2 regions of the Sodalis sp. RH19 genome follow, and region 2 is predicted to be linked to the other one. Evidence: predicted binding sites of a transcription regulator. Region 2 holds the regulator's gene; the other holds the start of a gene.
The links. The regulator ArgR, encoded in region 2, controls arginine synthesis, uptake and breakdown. The targets are predictions, from matches to a motif close to ANTGAATAAAAATACANT.
Positions count from the first base shown of each region.

Region 1: the regulator ArgR is predicted to act here: its motif matches at 1,504-1,521, upstream of argF (ornithine carbamoyltransferase).

Region 1 is NZ_CP178734.1:4,156,361-4,172,750, reverse strand. Features, by position in the region: gene ACL2XF_RS18815 (YhcH/YjgK/YiaL family protein) at 1-446, shown strand, start outside; gene argF (ornithine carbamoyltransferase) at 464-1,471, opposite strand; gene rraB (ribonuclease E inhibitor RraB) at 1,648-2,109, shown strand; gene ACL2XF_RS18800 (GNAT family N-acetyltransferase) at 2,124-2,630, opposite strand; gene ACL2XF_RS18795 (valine--tRNA ligase) at 2,973-5,828, opposite strand; gene ACL2XF_RS18790 (DNA polymerase III subunit chi) at 5,842-6,291, opposite strand; gene pepA (leucyl aminopeptidase) at 6,376-7,887, opposite strand; gene lptF (LPS export ABC transporter permease LptF) at 8,171-9,271, shown strand; gene lptG (LPS export ABC transporter permease LptG) at 9,271-10,341, shown strand; gene ACL2XF_RS18770 (LysR family transcriptional regulator) at 10,451-11,350, opposite strand; gene ACL2XF_RS18765 (DUF2501 domain-containing protein) at 11,884-12,417, opposite strand; gene nei (endonuclease VIII) at 12,616-13,407, shown strand; tRNA gene ACL2XF_RS18755 (tRNA-Leu) at 13,564-13,648, shown strand; partial or broken gene ACL2XF_RS18750 (hypothetical protein) at 13,859-13,960, opposite strand; gene ACL2XF_RS18745 (hypothetical protein) at 14,616-15,572, shown strand; gene dpdA (tRNA-guanine transglycosylase DpdA) at 15,645-16,390, shown strand, end outside.
Region 2 is NZ_CP178734.1:3,644,930-3,661,319, forward strand. Features, by position in the region: gene ftsH (ATP-dependent zinc metalloprotease FtsH) at 1-587, opposite strand, end outside; gene rlmE (23S rRNA (uridine(2552)-2'-O)-methyltransferase RlmE) at 643-1,272, opposite strand; gene yhbY (ribosome assembly RNA-binding protein YhbY) at 1,419-1,712, shown strand; gene greA (transcription elongation factor GreA) at 1,820-2,296, opposite strand; gene dacB (serine-type D-Ala-D-Ala carboxypeptidase) at 2,553-3,986, shown strand; gene cgtA (Obg family GTPase CgtA) at 4,114-5,295, opposite strand; gene ACL2XF_RS16545 (DMT family transporter) at 5,312-6,295, opposite strand; gene rpmA (50S ribosomal protein L27) at 6,428-6,688, opposite strand; gene rplU (50S ribosomal protein L21) at 6,704-7,015, opposite strand; gene ispB (octaprenyl diphosphate synthase) at 7,273-8,244, shown strand; gene ACL2XF_RS16565 (DNA-binding protein) at 8,299-8,685, opposite strand; gene ACL2XF_RS16570 (helix-turn-helix domain-containing protein) at 8,869-9,132, shown strand; gene ACL2XF_RS16575 (DNA-binding protein) at 9,209-9,565, opposite strand; gene mdh (malate dehydrogenase) at 10,073-11,011, opposite strand; gene argR (transcriptional regulator ArgR) at 11,465-11,935, shown strand; gene yhcN (peroxide/acid stress response protein YhcN) at 12,382-12,645, shown strand; gene mpl (UDP-N-acetylmuramate:L-alanyl-gamma-D-glutamyl-meso-diaminopimelate ligase) at 12,920-14,293, opposite strand; gene fbp (class 1 fructose-bisphosphatase) at 14,559-15,563, shown strand.

The DNA.
Region 1 (16,390 bases), 510 kb from region 2:
ATCTCGATCTCGTGCCTTATCTGCCCGCCAAGCTGCGTGACGCCATCGACTATGTCAAACAACACATTACCAGCGAGACGCCGCTGGGTAAGCATGATATCGACGGCGACCGGGTATTTGTGCTGATCTCCAACGACAGCACCGATCTGCTGGAAAAGCGTCGCGCCGAGTTCCACGCTAAATATCTCGATATCCAGATCGTGCTGGACGGCGTGGAAGGCATGACCTTCAGCAACCTGCCGGCGGGCAAGACGGATACCGACTGGCTGGCGGATAAGGATATTGCCTTCCTGGCCGCGGGCGAGCAGGAAAAACAGTTTGTGATGCAGGCGGGCGACTTTGTGGTGTATTACCCCGGCGAAGTGCATAAACCGCTGTGCGCGGTCGGCGCGCCGGCCCATGTGCGCAAAGCGGTGGTGAAAATCGACACCGCCCTGGTTCGCTGAACAGATAGCACGCCGGCTTATTCCCGCGCGAGCGTTGCCACCATCACCGCTTTGATGGTGTGCAACCGGTTCTCCGCCTGATCGAATACCAGGCTGTGCGCCGATTCAAACACCTCGTCGGTCACTTCCATGCCGCCGGCCAGGCCATATTGTTCGGCCATTTGTTTGCCTACGCCGGTCTGGTCGTCATGGAACGCGGGCAGGCAGTGCAGAAATTTCACCTCTGGGTTGCCGGTCAGCCGGAGCATCGCCATATTGACCTGGTAGGGACGCAGCAGGGCGATACGCTCTCCCCAAAGGGCTTTCTCCTCGCCCATGGAAACCCAAACGTCGGTGTAGATAAAATCCACCTCGCGCACGCCCGCCGCGATATCCTCGGTCAGGGTAATATTGCCGCCGCGCTGTTGCGCCAGTTCGCGGCAATGGGCCACCAACTGCTTATCCGGCCAACAGGCGCTGGGGGCGACCAGGCGTAAATCCAGGCCGGTCAGCGCCGCCGCTTCCAGCATGCTGTTGCCCATATTGTTGCGGGCGTCCCCCACGTAGGCGAACGCCATCTGCGCGAAGGTTTTCTGCGGCAGGTGTTCCTGCATGGTCAGCAGATCGGCCAGTAACTGGGTAGGGTGGAACTCGGTGGTTAACCCGTTCCACACCGGCACGCCGGCATGGCGCGCCAGTGTCTCGACGATCTCCTGGCCATAGCCGCGGTATTGAATGCCGTCGTAAAGCCGGCCCAGGACCCGGGCGGTATCCTTAATGGATTCCTTATGTCCGATCTGGCTGCCGCTCGGGCCGAGATAGGTGACGCGCGCGCCCTGATCGAATGCGGCGACTTCGAAAGAGCAGCGGGTGCGGGTCGAGTCTTTTTCGAAGATGAGCGCGATATTTTTACCCGCCAGGCGCGGCGTTTCCCGCCCGGACTGTTTTTCCCGCTTCAGGCTGGCGGCCAGGGCCAGTAATTCATGGATCTCGGCGGGCGTGAAATCCAATAACTTCAGGAAATGACGGTGATAGAACTGGCTCATATGCGGCGTTCTCCGGTCTTAATCAATTGTAAATTGAATTTAAATTCACTTTATATGTATGAATATTCAATTTCAAGTGTTGATATCAATTCTTTCATGTTTAAGCTGGAGCCTTACCCCCGGCTGTGGGAAAATAGGTTCCTAACAGGCCGACCGACGCATTGAGGATTGAGGGCATGGCACATCAATTTCTGGAAGAGCAGCGTGACGAAACGCGTTTGATAATCGAAGAGCTGCTGGAAGATGGCAGCGATCCGGAAGCGCTTTACACCATCGAACACCATCTGTCCGCCGAGAATTTCGATACGCTGGAAAAAGCCGCGGTCGAAGCCTTCAAGCTGGGTTATGAAGTCACCGATGCCGAAGAGCTGGAAGTGGAAGACGGCTCCGTGCTGATGTGCTGCGACGCCGTCAGCGAAATCGCGCTGAACGCGGAACTTATCGACACCCAGGTCGAACAGCTGTTTACCCTGGCCGAGCGCCTGGGCGTCAACTATGACGGCTGGGGCACGTATTTTGAAGACGGCGAAGACGACGAAGACGACGAAGCGGATGAGGACGGCGAAGAGGGGATTGACGGCTCGGCCCCGCCGGCGCGCGGCCTTCTGGATCAGGACGACAACGGCACCCGCCACTAAGGCCATACGCGCCGTCAGATCAAAGGCTTAAGCATCGTGACTTCGCAATCCACATGTCCGGTGTGGCCCATCGGCCCGGCGATATGCCCAAACCCCAGCCGTTCATACAGCGCTATGGCCCGGGTCAGGGTGGCGGTGGTTTCCAGGTAACAGTGGGTAAACCCCTGCCCGCGGGCAAAGTCCAGCGCCTTGAGCGCCAGCTCATGGGCCAGGCCGCGCCCGCGCAGGACCGATAAAAAATACATCTTCTGCAGTTCACATATCCCCACATCCGCGCCGGCCAGCGGGGCAATGCCGCCGCCGCCGGCAATCCTGCCTTCAAACTCAATCACCCAGTACGCGCTGCGCGGCTGGCTGTAGAGCTGGTACAGATTATCCAGGTTCGGGTCGGAGACGGTATAGCCTTTATCCGCCGTCAGGCCGAACTCGGCCGATACCTGGCGAATGACGTCGGCAATGGCATGGTTATCTTCCGGCGTAATGGGGCGCACCAGAATATTGACTGAAGTAGCTGTGGACATCGTCATTACCCAAAAAAGAAAAAAGACACTAAGCGTTCTGGATTTATTGTTATGAGTAATAGCATCGCGCGGGCGGCGGATGCAAATAAATTAAACGGCGGTTAAACTTTTGTCGATTGCCGGCAAACCTCCACACGCGCTGAAAGCGGGTGTGCCGGGCCGGGAACCGAGCGAGCGCCCACGTCTTTGCACGACGGCGCGGACGTTGGCACGCGCTTATGGCTCACCTCCGTGTGAGCCATAAGCGCACGTCTATGTCGCCAGGGACGATTTACGCTCGCCCTCATGCCCGCGGGCATGGCCTGACCGGCAAACGCCCGCGGGTGACGCTTTCGTTGTCAGCTATAAATTGGCGATGGTCGCCTGCTGCTCCAGCAGCTTGGCCTTGGCGTCGGCATAACCCGCCAGTTTTTCCCGCTCTTTCGCCACCACCGCTTCCGGCGCGCGGGCGACAAAACCTTCGTTGGACAGCTTGCTCTCGATGCGCCCGATCTCGGTATCGATTTTCAGCACTTCGTTGGCCAGCCGGTCCAGCTCCAGGGCTTTGTCGATAATGCCCGCCATCGGGATCAGCAGTTCGCCTTCCTCCACCAGCTTGACGATGGAGACCGGGCCTTTCTCGCCGTCCGCCAGGATATCCAGGCTCTGCAGCCGCGCCAGCGTCTGGATAAAGCTCTTGTTATCCGCAATCCGCCGGCGGGTCAGCGCCGTGGCGCCGCGCACCAGGACATCCAGCGGTTTGCCGGGGGCGATATTCATCTCGCTGCGAATGGTGCGCACGGCGATAACCAGCTGTTTAATCCATTCCACGTCCGCCAGCGCCTGCGTATCGTCAAGCGTGGCGTCAAACTGCGGGAAGGCTTGCAGCATCAGCGTATCGTCGGTAATGCCCTTGAGCACTTTCACCCGCTGCCAGATGGTTTCGGTAATAAACGGCACTATGGGATGCGCCAGGCGCAGCAGGCCTTCCAGCACCTCCACCAGGGTATGGCGGGTGCCGCGCAATTCGGCCTCGGCGCCGCCGGTCATGACCGGTTTGGTCAGCTCAAGATACCAGTCGCAGAACTGGTTCCAGGTAAAGTCATAGAGGATATTGGCCGCCATATCGAAGCGGTAGCCGTCAAGCGCGTCGCGATAGGCTTTTACCGTACGGTTGAATTCCGCCAGGATCCAGCGGTCCGCCAGCGACAGGCTCATCTCGCCGCCATGCTGGCCGCAATCCTGGTCCTCGGTGTTCATCAGCACAAAGCGGCTGGCGTTCCACAGCTTATTACAAAAGTTGCGATAGCCTTCCAGGCGCTTCATATCCCAGTTGATATCGCGCCCGGTGGACGCCAGCGCCGCCAGGGTAAAGCGCAGCGCGTCGGTGCCGTGCGGCTCGATGCCGTTGGGGAACTGCTTTTCGGTGCGCTTGCGGATTTTGTCCGCCAGCTGCGGCTGCATCATATTGCCGGTGCGCTTTTCGATAAGCGCCGGCAGCGAGATGCCGTCCACCATGTCCAGCGGGTCGATAACGTTGCCTTTGGATTTCGACATCTTCTGGCCTTCGTCGTCGCGGATAAGGCCGGTCATATACACGGTCTTGAACGGCACCTGCGCACGCCCCTGTTCATCCTTGACGAAATGCATGGTCAGCATGATCATGCGGGCGATCCAGAAGAAGATAATATCAAACCCGCTCACCAGCACGCTGGTGGGGTGGAAGGTCTTCAGCGCCTCGGTCGGCTCCGGCCAGCCCAGGGTGGAGAAGGTCCATAGGCCGGAGGAGAACCAGGTATCCAGCACGTCCTCGTCCTGGCGCAGCGCCACCGAGGCGTCAAGGCCGTTTTCACGGCGCACCTCGGCCTCGTCGCGTCCGACATAGACCTTGCCGGCGGCGTCGTACCAGGCCGGGATGCGATGTCCCCACCACAGCTGGCGGGAAATACACCAGTCCTGGATATCACGCATCCAGCTGAAATACATATTTTCATACTGCTTCGGCACGAACCGGATAGCGTCGTTTTCCACCGCCTCGATGGCCACCTTGGCCAGCGGCGCGGTACGCACATACCACTGATCGGTCAGCATGGGTTCAATCACCACGCCGCCGCGATCGCCGTAAGGCACGGTCAGGGCATGGGGTTTGATTTCATCAAGCAGGCCCAAGGCGTCGAAGGCGGCGACCACCGCCTTGCGGGCGGCAAAACGCTCCAGGGAGCGGAATTCGGCCGGGATCTCGCCGCTCCAGGCGTCGCTGGCCTCGCCCAGGGTGTCGAACACTTCCGCCTGTTCGCGGATATCGCCGTCCAGGGTCAGGATATTGATCATCGGCAGGCCGTGGCGCTTGCCGACCTCATAGTCGTTGAAGTCATGGGCCGGGGTGATCTTCACGCAGCCGGTGCCCTTGGTCATATCGGCATGCTCGTCGCCGAGGATGGGGATGCGGCGGCCGACCAGCGGCAACAGGACGAATTTGCCGATCAGGTCTTTATAGCGCGGGTCCGCGGGGTTCACCGCCACGCCGGTATCGCCCAGCATGGTTTCCGGACGGGTGGTGGCCACCACCAGGTAGTCCCGGCCGTCCGCGGTCCTGGCGCCGTCGGCCAGCGGGTAGCGCAGGTGCCACATGGATCCCTGGGATTCGCGGTTTTCCACCTCCAGATCGGAAATGGCGGTGCGCAGCTTGGGATCCCAGTTCACCAGGCGTTTGCCGCGGTAAATCAAATCCTGCTTGAACAGCTGGACGAACACTTCCTTCACCGCCTCGGACAGCCCGGCGTCCATGGTAAAGCGCTCGCGCTCCCAATCCACCGAGGCGCCCAGGCGGCGCATCTGGCGGGTAATGGTGCCGCCGGATTCCGCCTTCCACTGCCAGATTTTTTCGATAAAGGCGTCGCGGCCGTAATCGTGGCGGGTCTTGCCCTCTTCGGCGGCGATTTTACGCTCCACCACCATCTGCGTGGCGATGCCCGCGTGATCGGTCCCCACCTGCCACAGGGTGTTTTTACCCTGCATGCGCTGGTAACGCACGATAATGTCCATAATGGTCTGCTGAAAGGCATGACCCATATGCAGGCTGCCGGTCACGTTCGGCGGCGGGATCATGATGCAGAAGCTTTCTTTGCTGGTATCGTTATGCGGCTTGAAATAGCCCTGTTTTTCCCAGTGCTCGTACAGCGGCTGCTCGATATCGTGCGGGTTATATGTCTTTTCCATTATGCGTCGTATTTCACTGCGTTGGCGGCGTGGCCGTGGTCAATTGGAAGCCGACGCTGCGATAGGCTTTATACCGGTCGCGCGCCAACTGTTTTAATGCGTCTTCGTCCGGGACGAAGTCTATCACTTCATGGAAAGCGGAGGCAAAATCCGCGCACTGCGGCAGCAGGCTTATCAGCAGCTCGCGCGGCGCATTGCCGCGGCGCTTGGGCCAGCACAGCTCCACCGGCGCGCCATAGCGCGGCCCCTCGCCCGCCAGGTTATGGGGAACAAAGGCGGCCGGGTCCCGCTGCCATAGGGCTTCGTCCAGCCTCAGCGCCTGCTCCTCGTCGTCACAGGCTATCAGCACCCTTTTACCGGCGCGCCAGTGGAGCGCCGCCAGATCGCAGGCCAGCCGCTCCATGGGGCTAAGCCCTTCCTGGAGATCCTGCCGGTCGAGAAGATAAAAGGTTGCGTTTTTCATGTACCGTTTTAGTCAAGCCTGAGGGGGAGAACGGAAAAATAACGGGCGGCCTGGGCCGCCCGGACAAGTTTACCTTTTTTAGGCCTACTCGTCACCGTTGAGACCGGAGCGATTGAGCAGAAACTGCGCCAGCATGGAGACCGGACGCCCGGTGGCGCCCTTGGCCTTGCCAGAACGCCAGGCGGTGCCTGCGATATCCAGATGCGCCCAGCTGTATTTGCGGGCGAAACGGGACAGGAAGCAGCCGGCGGTAATGGCGCCGCCCGGACGCCCGCCGATATTGGCCATATCGGCGAAATTGGACTCCAGCTGCTCCTGGAACTCATCTCCCAGCGGCAGGCGCCAGGCGCGGTCGCCCGACTGCTCGGCGGCGGCGATAAGCTCGTGGGCCAGCGGATTATGGTTGGACATCAGCCCGGTCAGGTGATGGCCCAGGGCGATAACGCAGGCGCCGGTCAGGGTGGCGACGTCAATCACCAGCTCGGGGTCGAAACGCTCGACATAGGTCAGCGCGTCGCACAGCACCAGCCGCCCCTCGGCGTCGGTATTCAGCACTTCCACCGTCTGGCCGGACAGGGTGGTCAGCACATCGCCGGGACGGAAGGATCGCCCGTCAACCATATTCTCGCATCCCGCCAGCACGCCCACCAGGTTCAGCGGCAGGCTCAGCTCCAGCGCCATGCGCATCACGCCGTACACGGTGGCGGCGCCGCACATATCGTATTTCATCTCGTCCATGCTGTCGGCGGGCTTGATGGAGATGCCGCCGGCATCAAAGGTCAAGCCTTTGCCCACCAGCACGATCGGACGCGCTTCCGGGTCCGGATTGCCCTTATATTCGATAACCGACATCAGCGATTCGTTTTGCGAGCCCTGGCCGACCGCCAGATAGGCGTTCATGCCCAGCTCTTTCATCTGCTGCTCGCCGATAACGCGGGTGGTGGTGGTCTTGCCGTACTTATCCGCCAGCTGGCGCGCCTGGGATGCCAGGTAGGCCGGATTGCAGATATTGGGCGGCATATTGCCCAGGTCCTTCGCGGCCTTGATGCCGGAGGCGATGGCCAGTCCATGCTGGATGGCGCGCTCGCCGCCGGTAAGCTCGCGGCGGGTGGGCACGTTAAACACCATCTTGCGCAGCGGCCGGCGCGGTTCGGCCTTATTGCTTTTCAGCTGGTCGAAGGTATAAAGCGACTCTTTGGAGGTTTCCACCGCCTGGCGCACTTTCCAGTAGGTATTACGCCCCTTGACATGCAGTTCGGTCAAAAAGCAGACGGCTTCCATTGATCCGGTGTCATTCAGCGTATTAATGGTTTTCTGGATAACCTGCTTGTACTGGCGCTCATCCAGCTCGCGTTCCTTGCCGCATCCGATAAGCAGGATACGCTCGGAAAGCACATTGGGAACATGGTGCAGCAGCAATGTCTGGCCCACCTTCCCTTCCAGTTCGCCGCGGCGCAGTAAGGCACTGATATAACCATCGCTGATTTTGTCGAGCTGTTCGGCAATCGGCGACAGACGGCGCGGTTCGAAGACGCCGACGACAATACAGGCACTGCGTTGTTTTTCCGGGCTACCGCTTTTTACACTGAACTCCATGCACTCTCCTGAATCTTAAAGACAAAGACGGCCAACCGGGATAAAATATTTCATTCCCTATCGTATCCCCCGCCTTTGCATTAACTCTTATGTGTTAATCTGAACGACGCAAAGGACGTTATTCCGGCAATAATCAGTGCGTTCTCATAGCACAGCCGAACGCTTAATGTTGTTATACTCTATCTGGCGATAAAGGTGACTAATTGATACGCATTAATAGTGCATTAGCGAAGAAATTATCGATTTTCCTGCAAAAAGACAAGTTTTCACAGGCGAAATAAGCGTGATCATCATTAGATATCTGGTTCGGGAAACCTTTAAAAGCCAGCTGGCCATCCTGTTTATCCTGCTGCTGATTTTTTTCTGTCAGAAGCTGGTGCGGGTCCTGGGCGCGGCGGTAGACGGCGATATCCCGACAAACCTGGTGTTATCCCTGCTCGGTTTAGGCGTGCCGGAAATGGCGCAGTTGATTCTTCCCCTTAGCCTGTTCCTTGGGTTACTGATGACCCTGAGCCGGTTGTATGCCGAAAGCGAAATAACCGTCATGCACGCATGCGGGCTGGGCAAGAGCGTACTGATCAAGGCGGCGCTGCTGTTAAGCGTGCTGACGGCGTTATTCGCGGCCGCCAATGTCATCTGGCTGTCGCCCTGGTCGTCCCGGCACCAGGACGAGGTGCTGGCGGAGGCCAAGGCCAACCCCAGCATGGCGGCCATGGTGGGCGGGCAGTTCCAGGCGGCGCAAAACGGCAACTCCGTCCTCTTTGTCGGCAACGTCAAAGGGCAGGAATTCCAGAACGTCTTCCTGGCGCAGCTGCGCCCGCATGGTAATTCGCGCCCCTCGGTGGTGGTGGCGGACCAGGGCCATATGACCCAGCGTCCCGACGGCTCGCAGGTGGTTAACCTCAATAAAGGCACCCGCTACGAGGGCACCGCGCTGCTGCGTGATTTTCGCATTACCGATTTTACCCAGTACCAGGCGGTCATCGGCCACCAGGCGGTATCGGTGAACAACAACGACGCCGAGCAGATGACCCTGCAGGCCCTGTGGCAATCCAGCCAGCCGGAAGCGCGCGCGGAGCTGCAGTGGCGCCTTACCCTTATCATATCGGTGTTTATCATGGCTATCATGGTGGTGCCGCTCAGCGCGGTCAACCCGCGCCAGGGCAGGGTATTAAGCATGCTGCCCGCAATGCTGCTGTACCTGGTGTTCTTTTTGCTGCAAAGCTCGCTGCGCTCCAACGGCGCCAAGGGCAAGCTTGATCCGGTGATATGGATGTGGCTGGTCAACCTGGCCTACCTGGGCATCGCCCTGCTGCTTAACCTGTGGGACAGCGTACCGTTCAGACGGGCGCGCGAACGTTTACATATCAGAGGAGCGGCCTGATGTTTGGAGTACTGGACCGCTATATCGGTAAAACCATCTTCAACACCATCATGATGACCCTGTTCATGCTGGTGTCGTTGTCGGGCATCATCAAATTCGTCGATCAGCTGCGCAAGGTGGGGCAGGGCGATTACTCCGCGGCGGGCGCCGGGCTCTATACCCTGCTGAGCGTGCCGAAGGATATTGAAATCTTTTTCCCGATGGCGGCGCTGCTCGGCGCGCTGATGGGGCTCGGCACCCTGGCCAGCCGCAGCGAGCTGGTGGTGATGCAAGCCTCGGGTTTCACCCGCATGCAAATCGCCGCGGCGGTAATGAAAACCGCCATCCCGCTGGTGCTGCTGACCATGGCCATCGGCGAATGGGTCGCCCCCCAGGGCGAGCAGATGGCGCGTAATTTCCGCTCGCAGTCGTTATACGGCGGCTCCATGCTGTCGGTGCAAAACGGTCTCTGGGCCAAGGACGGCAGCGATTTTATCTACATCGAGCGGGTGGTCAGCGACAACCAGCTGTCGGGGGTGAATATCTATCACTTCAACCACGAGAACCGCCTGCAGACGCTGCGCTACGCCGCCAGCGCCACCTTTACCGACGGCACCTGGCGCCTGGCGCAGGTGGATGAATCCGACCTGACCGACAGCCAGCAGATCACCGGCCGGCAAACGCTCAGCGGGGAATGGAAAACCAACCTCACCCCCGATAAGCTGGGCGTGGTGGCGCTCGACCCGGAATCGCTGTCTATTTCCGGGCTATACGACTATGTCAAATATCTCAAGCAGAGCGGGCAGGAAGCCAGCCGCTACCAGCTGAATATGTGGAGCAAGATCTTCTCGCCCTTCTCGGTGGCGGTGATGATGCTGATGGCCCTGTCGTTTATTTTCGGCCCGCTGCGCAGCGTGGCGATGGGCGTGCGGATGATCACCGGTATCAGCTTCGGCTTCTTGTTCTACGTGTTGGATCAGATCTTCGGACCGCTCAGCCTGGTGTACAATATGCCGCCGCTGTTCGGCGCGTTGCTCCCCAGCATGGCCTTCCTGGTGATAAGCGTGGCGTTGCTCTTGAAGAAACGGTAAAGATATCCCGACGCGCTAACAGGCAAAACCTGTTAGCGCCGGGTTGGATTGGCGCAGGCCCATTGCATCGACCTTCAGATTCAGCTCTCTTATTACAACCGTAAAAAACTCATTTAATACTCTCGACAAACATCACCTTGGTCAGGTCGCGCAGCCATTTATGGCAGGGCGAGTGATTATGCTTGGAATGCCAAGCCTGGATGATGCTGCGTTTGCCCAAATCAAAATCGGCGCTGAAAAACTCCACCGCGATATTCAATTTACGCAGGTTATTCACCACAAAATCCGGCACGATGGCCAGCGCGTCGGAATGGGTAATGGCGTTCATGGTGGCCATATAACCGGGCGTGGTGCCCATCACATGGCGCGTGGACCAAAAATATTTCATTGCTTCGTCCGACCCGGCCGGGTATTTTTCCTTGGTCTGGACAAAATGATATTTCAATAAGTTATCCATATTTTTATCCCCACAAATAATAGGGTGACCGCAGCGGCACATAAAATAACATTTGGCCGAGTGAATGGTGCGGATGGTAATTTCCGGATTGAGATCGCGCATTTCGCCAATGTAGAGATCAATATCGTTGGAGCGCAGGAAATCATCATCAAATTCCGAATCATGCACCATATTAATAAAGACATTCGGCGCGCTGCGCTGTATTTCGCTGAATAACGAGGCGTTAAGGGTAAAGACGATGGTGGCGTTCGCCGCGATGGTGAAGGACACCGTGGTGGTATGGGGTTCAAAGGCCATATTGGTATTGAGCATCGACTCAATGCGGTTGACCAGTTGGCGCACATCCTCCTTAAGTGCGATAGCCTTGGGCGTGGGGATCAGTTTTGTGCCGCTGCGCACCAGGATGGGATCGTTGAACAGCCCCCGAATCTTATTCAGCGATTTGCTGATGGCCGGCGCGGTGACGTTCAGTTTCCTGGCCGCCAGATTTACGCTACAGTCTTCCAGCAGCGCATTGAGTACTATCAATAAATTGAAATCAAAGTTATTCATATAATTGTCATGATCTAGAACGCTGGTTTGAGGGATATCCGATAGCTAAACGGATATAAATGCAAAATAAATTATTATCCTGCTTCTACTGCTCCTATATATCGATAGCATGAGAATTATTAACGTACTGCTTTCAGTGACTAATGATTTTATCTTTTATTTTTTAACGATGACAAGGCGAAAATATCTCCAACGAAATGCCTCAGCGCCGGAGAAGGCCATAAAATGACCGCGAAAGGGCGCTGGCGCTGGCATGTCTTGCCATTATTGTTGCGTTTCATAATATAGTTAATTGAGTGTAAATAGCATGATATTAATATTATGTTTACCATGTGAAGGGCGGTTTTATGATAACCGAATATAAGCGGAGGAGGGAAACTAATACACACAAACTGACTGTGGATGTGCCTTATGTTGAACTTAGTCTGAGAATTGCAACTACCCTTTAGTATAGGTGGCGTTGTCGCCCGCGGGCATATGCCATGCCGGACGGCATATCCAGCGCGGTAGTTCCCGCGCCTTATCCCGCGCGGTCAGGAAATGAAATTCTTGCTTTGTTTCAGCACCACATCGCAGGCCTTGGTTTTCACCTTCTGCCCCAGTTGTGAATTGCTCAGATCGTTAAGATTCACCTGGCCGTTTTTACCGGTGGTCAGCAGGCCGCCCAGGCCTTCCTGATAATCCTGGCTTTTGGCGTTGGCGGTGCTGGTAATCCCCAGCTTGCCAAGCAACTGGTCCTTCAGCGTCGAGGTGCCGTTGGCGGACAGCAGGTTATTTTTAACACAGTATTGCAGCACGCCGGCGGCATTGGTCATGCTGCTGGAGCTTAACGCCTTGTCGCCGCCGTTCAGCAGGCCCGACAGGGCGGCCAGTGAACTGGCGTTATTGCCGGTGGTGGCGCCGGCGGTGCCGGACCCGTTGCCGGTGGACGATTTATTCAGCTCGGTAACCGCGCTGTTAACCGAATCCATCCAGTTGCCGGCCGCCTGGGCCACGCCCGAGGCCAAACCGGTGCAGAGCGCGGCGGCAACGGCCAGCGCCATTAACCTGCGGTGGGTGGTGATCATAATAAGCATACTCCTGAAATAGTCGCGCCGGACGCGCCGGCTGTTAATCTGCGAATAACCTACCCCACACCCGCGCCGCACCGCCAGCGCGGACGGGTGAAAACCCCCCGCCGGACGGCAAATTAAGACTATTCCCGACGGCCGGTGCTATCTTAAGTACAGAAACGAAACATAAACGGAACATAACGGAGTGCAGCAATGCCGGAAGGACCGGAAATCCGCCGCGCCGCCGATACCCTGCTGGCGGCGATGGCAAACAGGCCCATAACCCGGGCCTGGTTCGCTTTTCCCCACCTTAAGCCTTATGAGGACGGATTGGTGGGCCAGCATATCGAGAAAATCGATACCCGTGGCAAAGCCCTGCTGACCTGGTTTTCCAATGGCCAGGTGCTTTACAGCCATAACCAGCTCTATGGCGTCTGGCGGGTGGCCGCGGCCGGGGAATCACCGGTCACCAAACGCGATCTGCGGGTGCGCCTGGAAAACGCCGACCAGGCCATCCTGCTCTACAGCGCCTCGGATATCAAAATCCTCAGCGCCGATGAACTGGCCGCGCATCCGTTTTTACTGCGCATCGGTCCCGACGCCCTGGATATGGCCCTGACGGTGGACGAGGTCATCGATCGCCTATCGTCGCCCCGCTTTAGCGGCCGCCAGTTCGGCGGCCTGCTGCTGGACCAGTCGTTTATCGCCGGCCTGGGCAACTACCTGCGGGTGGAGATTCTCTGGCAGGCGGGCCTGACCGCGCAGCACAAGGCGCGTGATTTAAGCGCGCAGCAGTTGCGCCGCCTGTGCGAGGCCATCCTTGAAATCCCGCGCTTGTCCTACGCCACCCGTGGACAAAGCGATATCAATAAGCACCACGGCGCGGTGTTCCGCTTCCGGGTCTTTCACCGCGCGGGCAAGCCCTGCGAGCGCTGCGGCCGGCCGATAGAAAAAACCACGGTAGCATCGCGGCCGTTTTACTGGTGCCCGGGATGCCAGCGGTAAAAAAGGCGCCGGCGCGGGATGGGTTCACATACCGGCCGCATGAATCCGCCCGGAAGGGTGTTTTTTCAGCAGTCGGCAGCACCTGAAGCTGATTAGTATTGCGCCGGGATGCGTTAACGGTATAATGCACCTCGTTTTCCGTATACTAACTTCAGTGCCGAAGTGGCGAAATCGGTAGACGCAGTTGATTCAAAATCAACCGCCTTCGGGCATGCCGGTTCGATTCCGGCCTTCGGCACCATTAGTACACAATCAGGTCACCCAAGGGTGGCTTTTTTTATGCCTGAAATTCAGTCTCCGCAAGGCCTTGCCCCGCTTTTCAGTCAATCGACGTCAACCAGATTCAATCTATATTAACTTACTAATGCGGGCATGAATGTGAGCATATCGCGGTTCGATCATGTTTGTATCCAAATTAGACTGACCCCAAAACTGTGGACATATTCTGCCCTCACGAAGAGGCCCGTTCAAAAGCATTGGGACTGACTCCGCTCAGATGGTTGTGCCGGTGGGTGCGGTTGCAAAACACTTTGATATAATCGAAGATATTTGCGGTGACTGCGGAAGAAAACTTGTTGCTAGATTATAGTTGTAGGTTGATTTTCTGGGTGCGCAGCGTGTAAGTCTCTAGTATTTTAGGAGGTAATCTTTATATACACAATAGGACATATTGATGCTTGGATGACAATATGAATTAAAAAATGGTTGTTTGCATTCTGAATTTTTCGATAAATAAAAATTTATTATATGCTTATGTGAATAATATTTTGTAAAAGAAAGCGAAACATAAAGGTTTAAAGTAAAAAAGGATGCTTGCAAAAGTTTCAATAATTTTTTATAAATCATATATGCTGACCATCATGGGGTACATCATGCAATCTTTCGATACGCAGGTAGCTATGGCTATTATATCACGCTCTACAGGAGGATTTAGCTACGATACTCTAGCTAGAGCATTGATTTCAAATGTAAATTATCCATATAGTCAACATTTTCTTGATGAGTGTAGACGCTTTTGCCTGCAACTTGAGGAGAAGGGATTGTTGAGGAGATGTCCTCACTGTGTGAATGTGCGGGATGAGTATTTCGAATACGTTCATCATTGATAGCCCATCCCTGAAAGTTTTTTCAGGGATGAACAATACGTTTCTTGCAACGACCCCTTTTCTGCGGTAGCTTTGCTACGAAGAATTTTTTGAGGGTAGGTTGTGAACCATATCAATCTGATAACTACATGCACGAATGGGAAACATGGTGATAGCTATAATTCACTGAATTTAAGTGACTATTCGTCTGGAAAAACATTTTCGAATGTACTTATTCATTCTTGGTGTCGCGCCTTAAAAGAAGCGCTTTCAAAATCAGCGTCCATTTATGTTGAAGATCTTTACAAAGGTGGACATTGGGCAACTGCGAAAGCCATATATAAAAAATATCCTATTGATTTATGGGTTCTCTCTGCAGGGCTTGGTCTTCTACATAGTAAAGACAAGGTTGTGCCTTATCAGGCGACATTTGCTACAGGTTATCAAGAGTCCATCCCATTGTATTCAAAGGATTATTCTGGGAAGTCCTTTCATAGGACATGGTGGAAAGAAATTACCGAAAGATCTGCTTTCAAATCTGATCATCCGACATCGATAACGGAATTGATGAGAAAGAAACCACAGGAGTATTTTATTATTTGTGGTTCTCCTGATTATATTAATGCTATTGAGCTTGATATTGTTAATGGTCTGGAATACTTGGATGTGCCTCACAAACAGCTTTTAATTATCACATCAAAAAAAATAAATTTTAGATTGAAAGAGTATCTCTTAAAAAGTGATAACCGTATAGCCGAGTGGTTGAATTGCAATATGTTGATGCTTAATATCAAACTAGCTCAGCATGTTATAAGAGATTTTACATCCCATCAGCGAGATGATTTAAGTATTCTTTCTCAAGAATTGTCGCGGGAATTTAATTTCTTGCCAGAGCGTAAAGTGATTCAAGGGATAAAGCGTAATCCTGATGAAGTGAAAAAATATATTTTTGACCTTTTACAGCAACAACCAGGAATCAGCGCAACGAAGGCATTGCGTGCTTTTCGTGATTCAGGCAACAGTTTTGAAGAGAAACGTTTTCGCACTTTGTTTCAGGCTGTTACTGCTAGCAATGCCTAATGTCTAGGCTAGAGTTTTGTGGTAGAATCTCGCTTTTTTTGAGGCTATGCAGAGGCGTCGCAGGAGAGCAGGTTGTCGAAGTTAAAATACTTTTTCCCTGATAGTCAGGATTTTATCGATCCAAGTTTCGACTTCGTACGTGAAACGCGCAATGAGCATCGCGTACGCCAGCGTGATGACCATTATCCACACGAAGTTTTTCCCCATCCTTACGATGGGATGCTGGTTTCAAAAGCAGTAGTTGATGGCCTTGGTGGCGGTGAAAGTAAATATACACGCGCTCAGCGATTACGTTATTTCCGTAATGGTATGAAGCACTTTTTTCGATTGCCAGATAGAATGGAGACGATGGGTGACTGCGGTGCATTTACTTACGTCAATCAGGAAGTGCCACCTTACCGTGTCGAAGAAGTCATCGAGTTTTACGAGACATCCCGCTTTAACTACGGAGTCTCACTAGATCATATTGTCTTTGGATATGAAAAACCTGGTGAATTTTTTAGCGGTGATGTTCTGGCTGAATGCTGCCGTCGCCAGGATATCACCTTGACTTTGGCTCAGGACTTTCTGACGAAAGCAAAAAGAAGTTGTTTTCAGCCCTTTGGTGTCGCTCATGGTTGGAGTAAGCATTCTTATCGGCAGTCTGTTGAAGCACTGCTGGCTATGGGGTATAAAAATATCACCATGGGGGGTATGGTTCCCCTAAAAACGGCACAGATCCTGGAAACGCTGGAAGAAATCAAGCCGCTATTGAAGGGCGATACGCAGGTACACCTGCTTGGCATTGCGCGTCCGGAGAGTTTTGCTGATTTTATCAG
Region 2 (16,390 bases):
GTCCCGGGCGGCCCGACCATCAGCACGCCTTTAGGGATTTTCCCGCCCAGCTTCTGAAAGCGGCTCGGTTCACGCAGGTAATCGACCAGTTCGCTGACTTCTTCTTTTGCTTCGTCGCAGCCCGCAACGTCGGCAAAGGTGGTTTTGATCTGATCTTCAGTCAGCATCCGGGCCTTGCTCTTGCCGAAGGACATCGCCCCCTTGCCGCCGCCGCCCTGCATTTGACGCATAAAAAAGATCCAGACGCCTATCAGCAACAGCATCGGGAACCAGGAAATAAAGATCGAGGCCAGCAGGCTTGGTTCTTCCGGCGGTTCACCGACGACTTTAACGTTCCGGGTCAGCAGGATATCCAACAACTTGGGATCATTGACCGGGATAAACGTGGTATAGCGGTTACTGTCTTTCTTGGTAACGTTAATTTCACGTCCGTTAATACGCGCTTCCCGAATCTGATCCTGATTTAATTCAGACATAAAGGTAGAGTAATCCACCTTACGGCTATTGGACTCGCTGGGCCCGAAGCTCTGAAATACAGACATCAGCACTACTGCGATGACCAACCAGAGAATCAGGTTTTTCGCCATGTCACTCAAGGGATTAACCTCATATTACAACGGTGTTAACAATTAGCGTAGGGTACTATAATTTGCGCCCTGTCGCCACAATGTACACTTCCCGCGATCGTGCGCGCGAAGCGTCTGGCTTACGAATCTTTACCTTCGTAAATAGGGAGCGAATTTCCCGCAGGTATTCATCAAAACCTTCTCCCTGAAAGACTTTAACCAGAAAACTGCCGCCAGGTGCCAGTACATCCCGGCACATCTCCAAGGCCAATTCGACTAAATACATGGCCTTGGGAATATCAACGGCCGGCGTGCCACTCATATTAGGGGCCATATCGCTCATGACCACCTGTACTTTGCTTTCGCCTACCCTTTCAAGCAAGGCCTGCAGCACCAGCGGGTCGCGAAAGTCGCCTTGCAGGAAATCGACGCCCACGATGGGATCCATGGGGAGAATATCACAGGCGATGATACGCCCTTTCTTGCCAATTTGCGTGGCGACATACTGCGACCAGCCGCCGGGCGCGGCGCCGAGATCCACGACAGCCATATCCGGTTTGAACAGTTTGTCGCCCTGCTGTATTTCTTCAAGTTTAAACCAGGCACGCGAACGCAGTCCTTTTTTTTGTGCCTCGAGAACATATTTATCGCTAAAGTGTTCCTGTAGCCATCGACTGGAGCTTCCAGAACGCTTTTTGGTGGTCATCGTGTTTCCCAACTATCCTGAAAGAGTGCATTTGTGATGGGATGCGGGCACTCGTGCGCCAGATACAATCACGACCGATTTGGTGATAACCATGAGATGGCGGTAGAATGTACCGTTTTCAATCCCAACGTAAGCAAAAAAGACAAATGAATCTTAATAATAAGCAAAAACAGCACCTGAAAAGCCTGGCTCATCCGCTAAAACCGGTCGTCATGCTGGGCAATAACGGCCTGACCGAAGGCGTGCTGGCAGAAATTGAACAGGCTCTTGAACATCATGAGCTTATCAAAGTGAAAATTGCCGCGGAAGAACGCGAGACCAAAACGCTTATCGCGGATGCCATCGTGCGTGAAACCGGCGCCGTTAACGTGCAGGCCATCGGCGGCGTCCTGGTTCTGTACCGGCCGGGTAAAGACCATAAAATCACTTTACCGCGCTGAATACACCTTTTCTGCTGAAAAGGTGCCATGTTCCCCGATAGAGGAAAAGGCCGCTTACGGCCTTTTTCCTTTCTTTACAAATCATCTCATTCCGCTTTTTCAGCGTATTAAAGATATTCTATCTGCAAAATCTCATATTCCACATCGCCGCCGGGTGTCCGGATCAGGGCGATATCGCCGACTTCCTTGCCGACCAGACCCCGCGCCATGGGGGAATTGATGGAAATAAGATTTTGTTTAAAATCGGCCTCGTCGTCGCCAACGATGCGATAGGTCTGCTCGTCTTCGTTTTCCAGGTTCTGGATAGTGACCGTCGCGCCAAAAATCACCCGGCCGCCGGCCGACATCTTGGTGACATCGATAATCTGCGCGTTGGACAGCTTCGCTTCGATTTCCTGGATACGGCCTTCGCAGAACCCTTGCTGATCGCGCGCGGCATGGTATTCCGCGTTTTCCTTCAGATCGCCGTGCGCGCGAGCCTCGGCGATGGCCTTGATAATTTCCGGGCGGCGGACGCTTTTCAAAAACTCGAGCTCTTCCCGCAGCTTATCGGCACCACGCAAAGTCATCGGAATTGGTGTCATGGCAATACCTCTAAATGAATACATCCTGCTAAAATAGTCGCCGTCCTGACGGTACTGAATGTTGTCACGGCGTAGCCGTTTGCGCTACCACCTAAGCGAAAAGCAAAAAAAACCGCACCTGGCGCAACGAGCCTGGTCAGTCTTGGTTTGCATTTTGATACGTATTTTAACCCAGAGTTCCCGATGGGTCATCGTTTACTTTAACCCTGTTTGCACCGTAGTATGGCACCACGTTACTTTGCCGTTGCACAATATTATGCGTTTTGTAGGAATACTCACAGGATTGACCGGCGTTATTATGCTGTCCGCGCACGGCGCGCCGGTGGAAAATTATACGGAACTGTTACCCGACGGCGCCAACCTGGCATTGATTGCACAAAAAATCGGCGCCCCCACGCCGGCCATTGATTATCACAGCCAGCAGATGGCCCTGCCGGCCAGTACCCAGAAAGTGATCACCGCGCTGGCGGCATTGTTGCAACTGGGACCGGCCTATCGTTTCAGCACCACCCTGGAAAGCGACGGCACGGTCGGCAACGGCGTGCTGCGCGGCAACCTGATCGCCCGTTTTAGCGGCGATCCGACCCTGGGGCGCCAGCAGTTGCGCAATATGGTCGCCGAACTGCGCAAGCAGGGCATCCGCCAGGTTTCGGGCAATCTGCTCATCGACACCTCCGCCTTCGCCAGCCACGATAAAGCCCCGGGATGGCCGTGGAATGACTTGACCCAATGCTTCAGCGCGCCGCCGGGCGCGGCCATCGTCGATCGCAACTGCTTCTCCGTTTCGCTCTACAGCGCACCCAAGGCCGGCGATAATGCGTTTATCCGCGTGGCCTCGTATTACCCGGTGCAGATGTACAGCCAGGTACGCACCCTGGCGAAAGGGTCCCCCGAGGCACAATATTGCGAGCTGGACGTGGTGCCGGGCGAGCTGAACCGCTTTACCCTGACCGGCTGCCTGCCCCAGCGCGCCGAACCCCTGCCGCTGGCGTTTGCCATCCAGGATGGCGCAAGCTATGCGGGAGCCATCCTGAAAAGCGAACTGAAAGAAGCGGGTATCGAGGTGGCGGGCACCCTGCTGCGTCAAACCGTTCCCGGCGCGCCGAGCAAGATACTGGCGCAGACGTATTCCGCGCCCCTGCATGATTTGCTGCGGGTGATGCTGAAGAAATCCGATAACATGATTGCCGATACGGTATTTCGCACCATCGGCCGCGAGCGTTTCAAGGTGCCCGGCACCTGGCGCGCCGGTTCGGACGCGGTACGGCAAATCCTGCGCCAGCAGGCCGGCATCGATCTGGGCAATACCATTATCGTCGACGGTTCCGGCTTATCGCGCCACGATCTGATTTCACCGGCCACCATGATGCAGGTGCTGCAATATATCGGCCAGCATGACCAAACCCTGGATTTCATCTCCATGCTGCCGCTGGCGGGATATGACGGCACGCTGATGTATCGCGCCGGGCTGCACGAGGCGGGCGTGGACGGTAAAGTCTCGGCCAAAACCGGCTCGTTGCAGGGGGTTTATAACCTGGCGGGCTTTATCACCACCGTCAGCGGCCAGCGCATGGCTTTTGTGCAGTATCTCTCGGGATACGCGGTGCCGCCCGAGGATCAAAAGGCCAGGCGCATTCCCCTGGTACGTTTCGAAAGCCGGTTATATAAAGATATCTATCAAAACAACTGATTGGCGCCCCCCTCGTCCATAAAAAAACGCCCCCCCGCAAACAGCGGTAGGGGCGTTGTAGCGGCGGTGAGGCCGCCCGGGCGCGTATTAATGCAACCCGTGCAGGATCGCGGCAAATCCAGAACCGTCAGCGGTGATAGATAAATTCCACGCCTTCTTCATCATCTTCGTCCCAATCGTCATCGTCCAGATCGTCCTCTTCAGCGACGATCTCGGTTTTTTCCAGCTGTTCGCGGTGATAGTCATCCCACATAAACTCAACCTTGACCGGGGCGGCGGCCTCTTCAGCCGGCAGATCGTGGGGATGGCTGTTAATGAAGGCCATCACGTCCCAGCACAGCGCTTTAACGCCCTGCTGGCTGGCGGCGGAAATAATATAAAACTGTTCCTGCCAGCCGAGCGCCGCGGCTATGGCCTTGGCCCGGCGATCCGCTTCTTCGGGGTCGAGCAGGTCGATCTTATTAAATACCAGCCAGCGCGGCTTGGCGGCCAGCTTTTCACTGTAGCGCGCAAGCTCCTTGACGATGATCCGGGCGTTTTCGATGGGATCCGATTCATCGATGGGGGCGAGATCGATCAGGTGCAGCAGCACCCGGCAGCGCTCAAGGTGTTTCAGGAAACGAATGCCCAGGCCGGCGCCTTCGGACGCGCCTTCAATCAGGCCGGGGATATCGGCGACCACAAAGCTCTGCTCATTATCCATGCGCACCACGCCAAGGCTCGGCACCAGGGTGGTGAAGGGATAGTCGGCCACCTTGGGTTTGGCGGCGGACACCGCGCGGATAAATGTTGATTTGCCGGCATTGGGCAGCCCGAGCATGCCGACATCGGCCAGCAGCAGCAGTTCGAGCTGCAGTTCGCGGTTTTCGCCCTTGGTGCCGTCGGTTTTCTGGCGCGGGGCGCGGTTAATGGAAGATTTAAAGCGCGCGTTGCCCAAGCCGTGGAAACCGCCTTTCGCCACCATGACGCGTTGCTCATGGCGGGTCATGTCGGCCATGGTTTCACCGGTGCCCTGGTCGAGGATACGGGTGCCCACCGGGACTTTGATGGTAATGTCCTTGCCGCGTTTGCCGGTGCAGTCCCGGCTTTGGCCGTTTTGACCGCGTTCAGCGCGGAAGGATTTTTCGAAGCGATAATCGATCAGGGTGTTCAGGTTCCGGTCCGCCAGCAGATAGACATCGCCGCCGTCCCCGCCGTCGCCGCCGTCAGGACCGCCGTTAGGAATATATTTTTCCCGCCGGAAACTGACGCAACCGTTGCCGCCGTCGCCCGCGACCACCACGATGGCGGCCTCATCTACAAACTTCATGGAAACTCTCCGTAATTCATTTGCCGGGCGGCTTGATGGGCAGCACCGGTCCTGTTTTGGCCCGCACGGGCAGGAACCGATGGCCCGCCGCAGAAAACATCGCACCCGCCACCACGACAAACGCGCCCAGATAACCGACAATATTCAGCGCCGGAGCAGCGAAATAATCCGGCCAGGCCAGTGACAGCAAATCCGAAAAAAGTAAGGTGAACAGGGGCGTCAGCGTGACGATAGCGCTGACCTGCGCCGCCTGCCAGCGCGCCATGGCTTCCGCCAGCGCGCCGTAACCAACCAATGTATTGGCACCGCAAAATACCAGGCAGGCAACCTGCCACAAGCTTAGGTGCATCACCGCCGCGGGCTTGGCCACGACGGATAAGGCTATTGTACACAAAACATACAGTAAAAACAGGATCTGTTGCGAGGCCAGCCGGCGCAGCAGAACCTTTTGCGCCACGCCGTAACAGACCCAGACCGTCGCCGCGCAAACCCCTAGGATCACCCCCAGGGTGTAGTCGGTCAGCCGGGTAAAGATCTCCAGCAGGCTGGTATTAAAAAACATCACCAGGCCGCTTATCAGCATCAACGCCCCGATAATCTGGGTGCCGCGCATGCGTTCCTTAAGGATCAGCACGCTGGCGAACATCATGCCCACCGGCGAAAGCTGGCCGATGACCTGCGACGCGGTCGGGCTAAGGTATTGCAGCGACGAACTGAAGAAAATAAAGTTGCCCAGCAAGCCCGCGGTGGCGATAACCAGCATCATCAGCCAGCGCCAGCGCAAAAACAGCGTTAATGACGGCAGTTGGCGACGCGGCGCCAGGATGACGGCCAGACCGATACCCGCCATGATGAAACGGTACCAGACCACGGTATACGGCTCCATGTCGGTGAGCACCTGTTTCATGGCGATGGGCAACGCCCCCCAGCACATTGCGGTGGTGAGCGCCAGCATGATGCCCACCCCTGCCTGCTGTCCCGCCTGCTGATTTGTCTTCATGAGTGTTTAACGCGAAACGTGGCCGGAAAGAAAAGTAAAAAGCCCCGCAAGAATTGCGGGGCTTTGCTCTGTTATCGGGACGTGTTGCCTGGGCCGGGCTATCGGAGCCGCGGCCAGCAAAAAACGGAAAATTTATTCAGCTGCTACGATGCTGACAAACTTGCGGTTTTTCGGTCCTTTAACTTCGAACTGGATTTTACCAGTAGCCAAAGCAAACAGAGTGTGGTCTTTACCGCAACCAACGTTGGTGCCGGGGTGGAATTTAGTTCCACGCTGGCGAACGATGATGCTGCCTGCTAAAACAGCTTCGCCGCCGAAGCGTTTGACGCCCAGGCGTTTACTTTCTGAGTCGCGACCGTTACGAGTCGAGCCGCCAGCCTTTTTGTGTGCCATGAGTGTGCTCCCCTGTTAGGCGCCGATACCGGTAATTTTCACGTCAGTGAACCACTGACGATGGCCTTGTTGCTTACGATAGTGCTTACGGCGACGAAATTTAACAATCGTCACTTTATCGCCACGACCATGGGCAACTACTTCAGCTTGAATCTTTCCGCCATTGACGAAAGGAACGCCGATCTGAATGTCATCACCGTTGGCAATCATCATCACCTGGTCGAATTCAACGGTTTCACCCGTTGCGATGTCCAGCTTTTCAAGGCGAACAGTCTGACCTTCGCTGACCCGGTGTTGTTTACCACCACTTTGGAAAACCGCGTACATAAAAAACTCCGCTTTCCGCGCACTCAACTTAGATTCGTCCACAGTGCGCTATAAATATTCACAATAGGGCGCGAATTCTACGCAAAAAAGCGCCCTATGACAAGTGCAGAATACATACAGGAGACGAAAAAAGCGCAGTTTCTTCACCGGCATTTATCTCTGGCATTTTTCAAGTACAATCAGTAACACAGTTTCTACCATCTGGCCCCATGAGCAGCGTTACTATCTAACGGTTAAAATAAAGCCTAAAGACAATAATGAACCTTGATCAAATTACAGAACTTACCGCACATGATATGGCGGACGTCAACGCGATTATCCTCGAGCAGTTGAACTCCGAAGTCGCGCTTATCAATCAGCTTGGCCACTACATCATCAGCGGCGGGGGCAAGCGCATCCGCCCGATGATAGCCGTGCTGGCGGCCAGGGCCTTGCATTACGACGGCAAAAAGCATGTGACCGTGGCAGCGCTGATTGAATTTATCCATACCGCCACCTTATTGCATGACGACGTGGTTGACGAATCCGATATGCGCCGGGGCAAGGCCACGGCCAACGCGGCGTTCGGCAATGCCGCCAGCGTCCTGGTGGGGGATTTTATCTACACGCGCGCCTTCCAGATGATGACCGGCCTGGAATCGCTGCGGGTCCTGGCGCTGATGTCGGAGGCGGTTAACGTCATTGCCGAAGGCGAAGTATTACAGTTAATGAACTGCAACGATCCCGATATCAGCATCGAGAGCTACATGCGGGTGATTTACAGCAAGACGGCCCGCCTGTTCGAGGCGGCGGCGCAATCTTCCGCCATTTTGGCCGGCGCCACCCCCGAGCAGGAAAACGCCCTGCGGGATTACGGCCGTTACCTGGGCACCGCCTTCCAGCTAATCGATGATCTGCTGGATTACGGCGCCGACGGCAAGACCCTGGGCAAAAACACCGGCGACGACCTGAATGAAGGCAAGCCCACCCTGCCGCTGCTGCATGCCATGCGCCACGGGGACGCGCGGCAGGCGGCGATGATCCGCGAGGCCATTATCCAGGGCAACGGCCGCCACCTGCTCGACGCGGTACTGGAAACCATGCATCAGTGCGGTTCCCTCGAGTACACCCGGCAGCGTGCGGAAGCGGAAGCGGATAACGCCATCACCTGCCTCGCCTGCCTGGAGCCGACCCCTTTTCGCCAGGCGCTGGAAAGCCTGGCGCACCTGGCGGTGCAACGGCAATTTTAGGAAACCGGCGGCCGATAGCGGGAAACCCGCCGGCAAATCCGTTCCCGGTGATTATCAGCGCTTGGGCGTCATGCCCAGGCGCGTCAGAAACCCCGTAATCCCCTCGCGCAACACCAGGCTGATGACCTCATCCCGTTCCTCCGGTTGAAATTGCTGATATATAGCCATCCAGGCCCCGAGAGGGTCTTTTTCCGGCGCCTTGCGCGCGGGATTGATCAGGTATTCGGCAACGGGCGTTTCCTGCATTTGCCGGCTGGTGAGCTCTTGTTGCACTTCGGCTGGTAAACTCTCAATGGCGAATTCCAGGCCTTTTCCCTGCACGCCCACGACCGGACGGCGGATCCAGTTTTCCCGCCGTGCCCGCGCGGTAATGCCTTGCCGGGTACCCGGAAGCTTGGCTACACCAATGAGTTCACAGGTCTTAAACCAGGCTTTTTTCATATCTTTTGCATTCCAAAAAGGGACGTCCATAGCAAAATTTGACATCATTGAGAAAATGGTGGAAAAACTTTAGGAAAAAATGTGCTATAAATTTTCCGGTGGCATAGTGAAATCAACTACGGGTTACTTACTTATGCTAATTAGTGCATTTACCTACCCTCAGTGAGCAGCAAGGGATTGAATATGTGTGAAAGGATAAAAGATTGGCACTCCGCCGATATCATTGCAGCGTTACGTAAACGCGGCACCACGCTTGCGGCCGTCTCTCGGGATGCAGGCTTGAGTTCGTCAACCCTGGCGAACGCCATGACCCGCCCATGGCCGAAAGGCGAATGGCTTATAGGGAATGCCTTGGGCATACACCCACTGGAAATCTGGCCCAGCCGTTACATTGATCCAAAGACGAATCAGTTGGTTGACAGAAAAAGCCTGATACGCTCCCGCTGACAGTAAACCAGGCCGGAATACGCCCCCGGGCGCGCCGGTCTTACCCTCCTACTCCCGATCGAGTCCCGCCAGGGATTCATCGGGATAATCCAGGCGTTTTAACAGGTTTAAAACGCCCTCCCTTAAAATAAACGACACCACGAAGTCGCGTTCCGCGCAGGAGAGACTGTCGGTGAATTTCCAGCCAGGTGGAAGAAGGTTCCTGCTGCGAGACCTTATATTCAGCAGTACCGGAACGGAGCGACAGCGTTTTTTTTACCGTGTCGGGCAGGCTTTGCCATGCATATTCCACAGCCTTGCCGCGTGCCCCTTCGCGTCGCCTTTTATGCCAGCCTTCTTCGCGCGCCCGCCGGTTCAGGCCTTGGCGCGTTTTAGGCAACCCACCGACGCCTATCAGTTCATGCGTGGCTATCCATTCCTTTTTTAGTGCCATCGTTTCCCTCCTTGTCTGGTAATAACTCTCGTTATCTCCATTCCGCAATACCTGTAAAACCCTTTTAACGCAGCGGTCTTACCCAGGCACGGTTCCGTTATAGGTTCGCTTTTGCAGTTTAGCCATTACGGCTTGCCGTTACGTCAATTACAACACAAAAAAAGCAGTAAGCGCTACAACGGATGTAAAAATGAGATCGTGGTTGGTTTTTATCCCATAAACTGAAAATAAACACTATTTATCAATAGAATAATTAAGTAAGGTAATTAACCTAGCGGCAGGTAAAACGCGTTTTTAATTGCAGAAATCGCCGATAAGACATGCTGGTAAATGATGAAAAACATGTCCACATAAGCTGGGGTAAAATACGTTTAACCTGATGAGGAAGGGACCAAATGAAGGGGAAAGGGTCGGAGGCCGGCAGATGACCGGCGCGTCCCACCGCCGGCACGTGCGATGGCGATCGCTAACAGCCGCGGCCCAGGGTTCCGGGTCGCGGCGTACAGGCTACTGATTGATGAATTTTTCGCCCAGTTCGATATCTTTCTTCAGCACATCCTTCATCTGTTCCAGCGCCTGCTGTTCGAACGCGCTCAAGGTACCGATGGATTGACGTTCTTCCAGCCCTTGTCTGCCCAACAACAGCGGTTGGGCAAAGAAACGGGTAAATTCGCCGTCCCCTTCAACGTACGCGCATTCCACCACGCCGGCTTCACCCTGCATGGCGCGCACCAACGACAAGCCGAACCGCGCCGCCGCCTGGCCCATTGATAACGTGGCCGAACCGCCGCCGGCTTTTGCTTCCACGACCTCGGTGCCGGCATTCTGGATACGGCGGGTGAGATCGGCGATTTCCTGCTCGCTGAAGCTCACCCCTTTCACCTGTGACAATAAAGGCAGGATAGTGACGCCGGAATGGCCGCCAATCACACGCACTTCCACGTCCTCGGGCCGCAAGCCTTTCAGCTCGGCGACAAAAGTATTGGAACGGATGATATCCAGGGTAGTGACGCCGAAAAGCTTGCGTTTGTCATACACCCCGGCTTTCTTCAGCGCTTCAGCGGCAATCGCCACGGTGGTATTGACGGGATTGGTGATAATGCCGATTAACGCCGTGGGACAGGCTTTCGCCACCTGGTTGATCAGGTTGCGTACAATGCCCGCATTGACGTTAAACAGATCGGCGCGATCCATGCCGGGCTTACGCGCCACGCCGGCGGAAATAAGAACGATGTCCGCCCCTGCCAAGGCGGGGGTTGCGTCCTCGCCGCTAAAGCCCTTAATCTTGACCGCGGTGGGAATATGGCTGAGATCGACCGCCACGCCGGGCGTTACGGGGGCGATGTCATAAAGAGAGAGTTCTGAACCTGGAGGGAGCTGGGTTTTGAGCAACAGGGCAAGGGCCTGGCCTATGCCACCCGCTGCGCCGAGAACTGCGACTTTCATTCTAATCTCCTTATTATTATAGGAAAAATTAAATGCCGTCAAATCATCTGGTTATGATCATAGAGACATAAACGGGTAAAAACAAATCAGCGATCGCAAATTTGAGAATTGACGCATTAACTTCCCTTTTTTATCCCTATTAGCCGCCCGAATTCCCATGCCGGATGACCTCACCGGATAATGCCTGTCGCCGCCGTTCAATACCCGTGGTTAGCGTCCACACTACACCGACAGCAATGGTTAAAACAACATCAAATTAATAACATTCTCTTTACTTTTAACGGCCATGAAATATGGGAGCCCGGTCATGGTCGGTTTGAATAGATATTGCTAAGCTGATTGTTTTGCCGACTTAATTTGGCCATCCTGGCGGTGGCTGCGCATTGTTATTGCATAAAAATGCAAATTTATGCATAATTCGTCGTACAATACTGGCTACTGGTTTGGGAAAATATGCGCAACCACTTTAAACAAGAAGAACTGGTGAAAGCTTTTAAGGCCTTGCTTAAGGAAGAGAAATTCAGCTCCCAAGGTGAAATCGTTTTTGCATTGCAAGAACAGGGATTTGAAAATATTAACCAGTCCAAGGTATCAAGGATGCTGACTAAATTCGGCGCGGTAAGGACCCGCAACGCGAAGATGGAAATGGTCTATTGCCTGCCGGCGGAACTGGGCGTGCCCACCACCAGCAGTCCGCTGAAAAACCTGGTGCTGGATGTCGATCACAACGACGCGGTTATCGTTATCCATACCAGTCCCGGCGCCGCCCAGCTTATCGCGCGGCTGCTGGATTCCCTGGGTAAATCCGAAGGCATCCTGGGCACCATAGCCGGGGACGATACGATCTTTACCACCCCCGCCAAGGGTTTTAGCGTAAAGCAGCTTTACGAAGCCATCCTTATTCTGTTTGAACAGGAACTCTAAGCCGACGATCGGGCGCTTTATAACGCCAGCGCCTAACATTCGTGCTTTTCATCTCTTTTATGCCGCTGCAAAAGCGTAATCACGCCACAAATGATGCTGCCTTTGTGGCCCTAAGCCCCGCTAATATTCTCTCTATGGTTTCACCGCGGCGGTTTCCACCGCCGGAAGCCGGCCAGACAGCACGTTTGGCTAAAAACCGCTATCTGATTGAAATTACAATTATTTAACATGAATTGTATATTATTCAACCACTTTTAATAGCTTTTTCTTATATCATGCGAAAGTACAGAAATAAAGTTTCATAATAAATTATGAGCAAACTACTAATACCTGCCGTTACTAGTGTATACTTTGTTTCGTGATGAACATCACGTTTTACATCCTGTTGTCAGCAATAAAGAACAGCATGAAGAACGTCAGTCAAAAGAATAGTAGAGGTATAAAACATGAAAATTAAAACCGCAGTATCACTGATGACCGTAATGTCAGCCTTATCTTTCGGCGCCTTCGCCGCAGAATCAATCTCGCAGGATCAGGCCAGCGGCTTGCATTCGTTCGGCACCGTAAGCGTAGGCGGGATCGCAGGCGCGCCTTCCGACATCCATCAGGCGCTGAATCAAGCTGCTGAAGCCAAAGGCGCAACGGCATACCACATCACGGAAGCCCGTGAAAATGATACCTGGCACGCCACGGCCGAGTTGTATAAATAAGCACATGGATGGAGGGCACCGGCAGCGACTTGCCGCCGCGCCCTGGGCTGAATTGCTGAAAGCCGGCGGGTTCGTCAAGGCTTGAAAAAATAATCAATAACGCAGTGCAGTAAGAGTTTACTCCAGAAGTCAAAGCGGTTATGCCGTCGTCGCCCTCAGTTATTCCTGTGTCCAGTAATAACCCAAGACGCGGACAGCCGATTCCCTCTCGTCGTCCTATCCGGCGAACCTTTTCCCCCGCTTGCGGGGGTTTTTTTTGGCTTGCGCACGGCGCCTACACCGCCAGGCCGGCTTTCAGGTTTAACTGCGCCAGCAGTTTTTCATGAATGCCGCCGAAGCCGCCGTTGCTCATCACCAGAATGTAATCGCCCGGTTGCGACGTCTTGACAATCATTTCCACCAGCGTATCGACATCGGCGCTCCAATGCGCCGGCTGTACGCACGCCTCCGCCACCTCGCTCACCTGCCAGGGAATATGCTGGGGCTGGAATAAAAATACCTCGTCGGCGCGGCCCAGCGAAGGCGCCAGCTCATTTTTATTCAAGCCCATTTTCATGGTGTTGGAGCGCGGTTCCAGCACCGCCAGAATACGCGCGGTACCGCCAACTTTACTGCGCAACGCGGCTAGGGTCGCCAGGATTGCCGTGGGATGGTGAGCGAAATCATCATAGAGTTTCACGCCGTTGGCAGTCCCTTTAAGCTCAAGACGACGGCGGGCATTGATAAAGGATCCCAACGCCCGGCAGGCATCGGCCGGCTGCACCCCCACGTGACGGGCGGCGGCAATCGCCATCAGGCCATTATGCATATTGTGCTCGCCCACCAGATCCCACTGCACGTCGCCCATCAGCTCGCCTTGCAGGAAGACCTGGAACCGGCTGGCGTCCGCCGCGCTTTTTTTCGCCCGCCAGCTGCCTTCCTCACCGACATATTCCTGCTCGCTCCAGCAGCCCATCGCCATCACCTGCTTCAGATGCGGGTCGTTATCGGGCAGGATGATTTTCCCTTTGCCGGGCACCAGCCTGACCAGATGGTGGAACTGTTTTTGGATGGCTTTCAGATCGTCAAAAATATCCGCATGATCGAACTCAAGGTTATTAAGAATCAGGGTGCGCGGGCAATAATGGACAAATTTGGAACGCTTATCAAAAAACGCACAATCGTATTCATCCGCTTCCACCACAAAAAACGCGCCGTCTCCTAAACGTGCGGAAACGGTAAAATTCCCCGGCACGCCGCCTATCACGAACCCCGGCTGATAGCCGCACTCCTCCAGGATCCAGGTTACCATGCCGGCGGTGGTGGTTTTGCCATGGGTGCCGGCCACCGCTATCACCCAACGCTGCTGCAGCACGCGATCGTGCAGCCACTGCGGGCCGGACATGTAAGGAATACCCCGCTCCAGTACCGCTTCCACACAGGGATTGCCGCGGCTCATCGCATTACCGATAATGACCAGTTCCGGCTCGGGCGTCAGCTGCGCCGGATCGTAACCCTTGATCAGCACAATGCCCTGATCCTGCAGCAGCGTGCTCATCGGGGGATAGACGTTATCATCGGACCCGGTCACTTCATGCCCCAACGCGCGCGCCAGCATCGCCAGCCCACCCATAAATGTGCCGCAGATCCCGAGAATGTGTATGCGCATAATTTTTCCATTTTTTAACACGAACTGCGGCTCATTCTACCGCTGCGGCCGACTGATATAAACGGATTTGATGATGTACTCGCATTCGTTTAAGCTAAACTGCATTACATACGTAAGCGGCAAATCGATGAGTGTTAGCTCTGTCAGGTTAACCGGACTGTTACTCGGTCAGTGAAATCGGTCAGTGAAATTGGTCAGTGAAAATCGATTGTACCGCTTTTCATCCTTAGCAACATGGTCATTCTTTGGATCCAGGGAAAGTGATATGAAAACGTTAGGCGAATTTATCGTAGAGAAACAGCACGAATTTCCACATGCCACCGGTGAACTTACCGCGTTACTCTCCGCGATAAAATTAGGGGCGAAGATCATTCACCGCGATATTAATACAGCGGGTTTGGTGGATATCCTCGGCACCAGCGGCGTATCCAATATCCAGGGCGAAGTGCAGATGAAACTCGACCTGTTTGCCAATGAAAAATTAAAAGCGGCGCTGAAGGCGCGCGGACAGGTAGCGGGCATTGCTTCCGAAGAAGAAGACGAAATCGTTATTTTTGACGGCGAGCGCTCCACCAGCGGCAAATATGTCGTGCTGATGGACCCGCTGGACGGCTCATCCAATATCGATGTCAACGTCTCGGTAGGCACGATATTTTCCATCTACCGCCGGGTCACGCCGGTGGGCACGCCGGTGACGCTCGAGGATTTCCTCCAGCCCGGCAGCAAGCAGGTCGCAGCGGGTTACGTAGTATACGGCTCGTCCACCATGCTGGTTTATACCACCGGCTGCGGGGTCCACGCTTTTACCTACGATCCTTCCATCGGCGTATTTTGCCTCTCCCACGAAAGCGTACGCTTCCCGGCCACCGGCAATATGTATTCCATTAACGAAGGCAACTACATCAAGTTCCCCAACGGCGTTAAAAAATACATCAAATACTGCCAGGAGATGGACGAGGCCACTCACCGCCCCTACACTTCCCGCTACATCGGCTCGCTGGTATCCGACTTCCACCGCAATTTGCTCAAGGGCGGCATCTACCTTTATCCCAGCACCGCCACGCATCCGCAGGGCAAACTGCGCCTGCTGTATGAATGCAACCCGGTCGCGTTCCTGGCCGAACAGGCCGGCGGCAAGGCCAGCGACGGCAAAAACCGCATCCTGGATATCGTGCCGCAACAGCTCCACCAGCGTTCGCCGTTCTTTGTCGGCACCGAATCCATGGTCAACGACGCTGAGCGCTTTATGCGCGATTTCCCCGACGAATAATAACCACGCCTCGCGGCACGGCAGGTCCGCTAACGCTGAACTCAACGCAGACGTGTTAAAGGGAGAGCGTGCCGATGGGGTCGAATCGGGCGTGGTGTTCCCGCCCGACCGAGGCCCCATGGCGCGGTAGGCCCGCCAACACTCATCTCAAAGCAGACGTGTTCAAGGGAGACCGTGCCAATGGGGTCGAATCGGGCGTGGTGTTCCCGCCCGACCGAGGCCCCATGGCGCAGTAGGCCCGCCAACGCTCATCTCAAAGCAAACGTGTTAAAGGGAGAGCGTGCCAATGGGGTCGAATCGGGCGTGGTGTTCCCGCCCGACCGAGGCCCCATGGCGCGGTAGGCCCGCCAACACTCATCTCAAAGCAGACGTGTTCAAGGGAGAGCGTGCCAATGGGGTCGAATCGGGCGTGGTGTTCCCGCCCGACCGAGGCCCCATGGCGCGGTAGGCCCGCCAACACTCATCTCAAAGCAGACGTGTTCAAGGGAGAGCGTGCCAATGGGGTCGAATCGGGCGTGCTTTTCCCGCCCGACCGAGCGCCCCATGGCGCGCTAGGCCCGCCAACACTCATCTCAAAGCAGACGTGTTCAAGGGAGAGCGCGCCCATTAGGGCTGCTGCGTATACAGCACGCCGTAACAGAGATAGACGAACCTTTTCGCCTGCATTTGCCTGCATTTAAATGGAAAGCGGCCAGCTTTGGCTGGGATTTCGCTGGCGCTTGCGGGGGGCTTATGTTGCCGCAGTGCGGGTTTCGCTTGCCGTGCGTTCGGTGGTTATATGGCGTGCCCGGTGCCGGCAAGCGACAAGGAGGCCGTACCGCGACGGC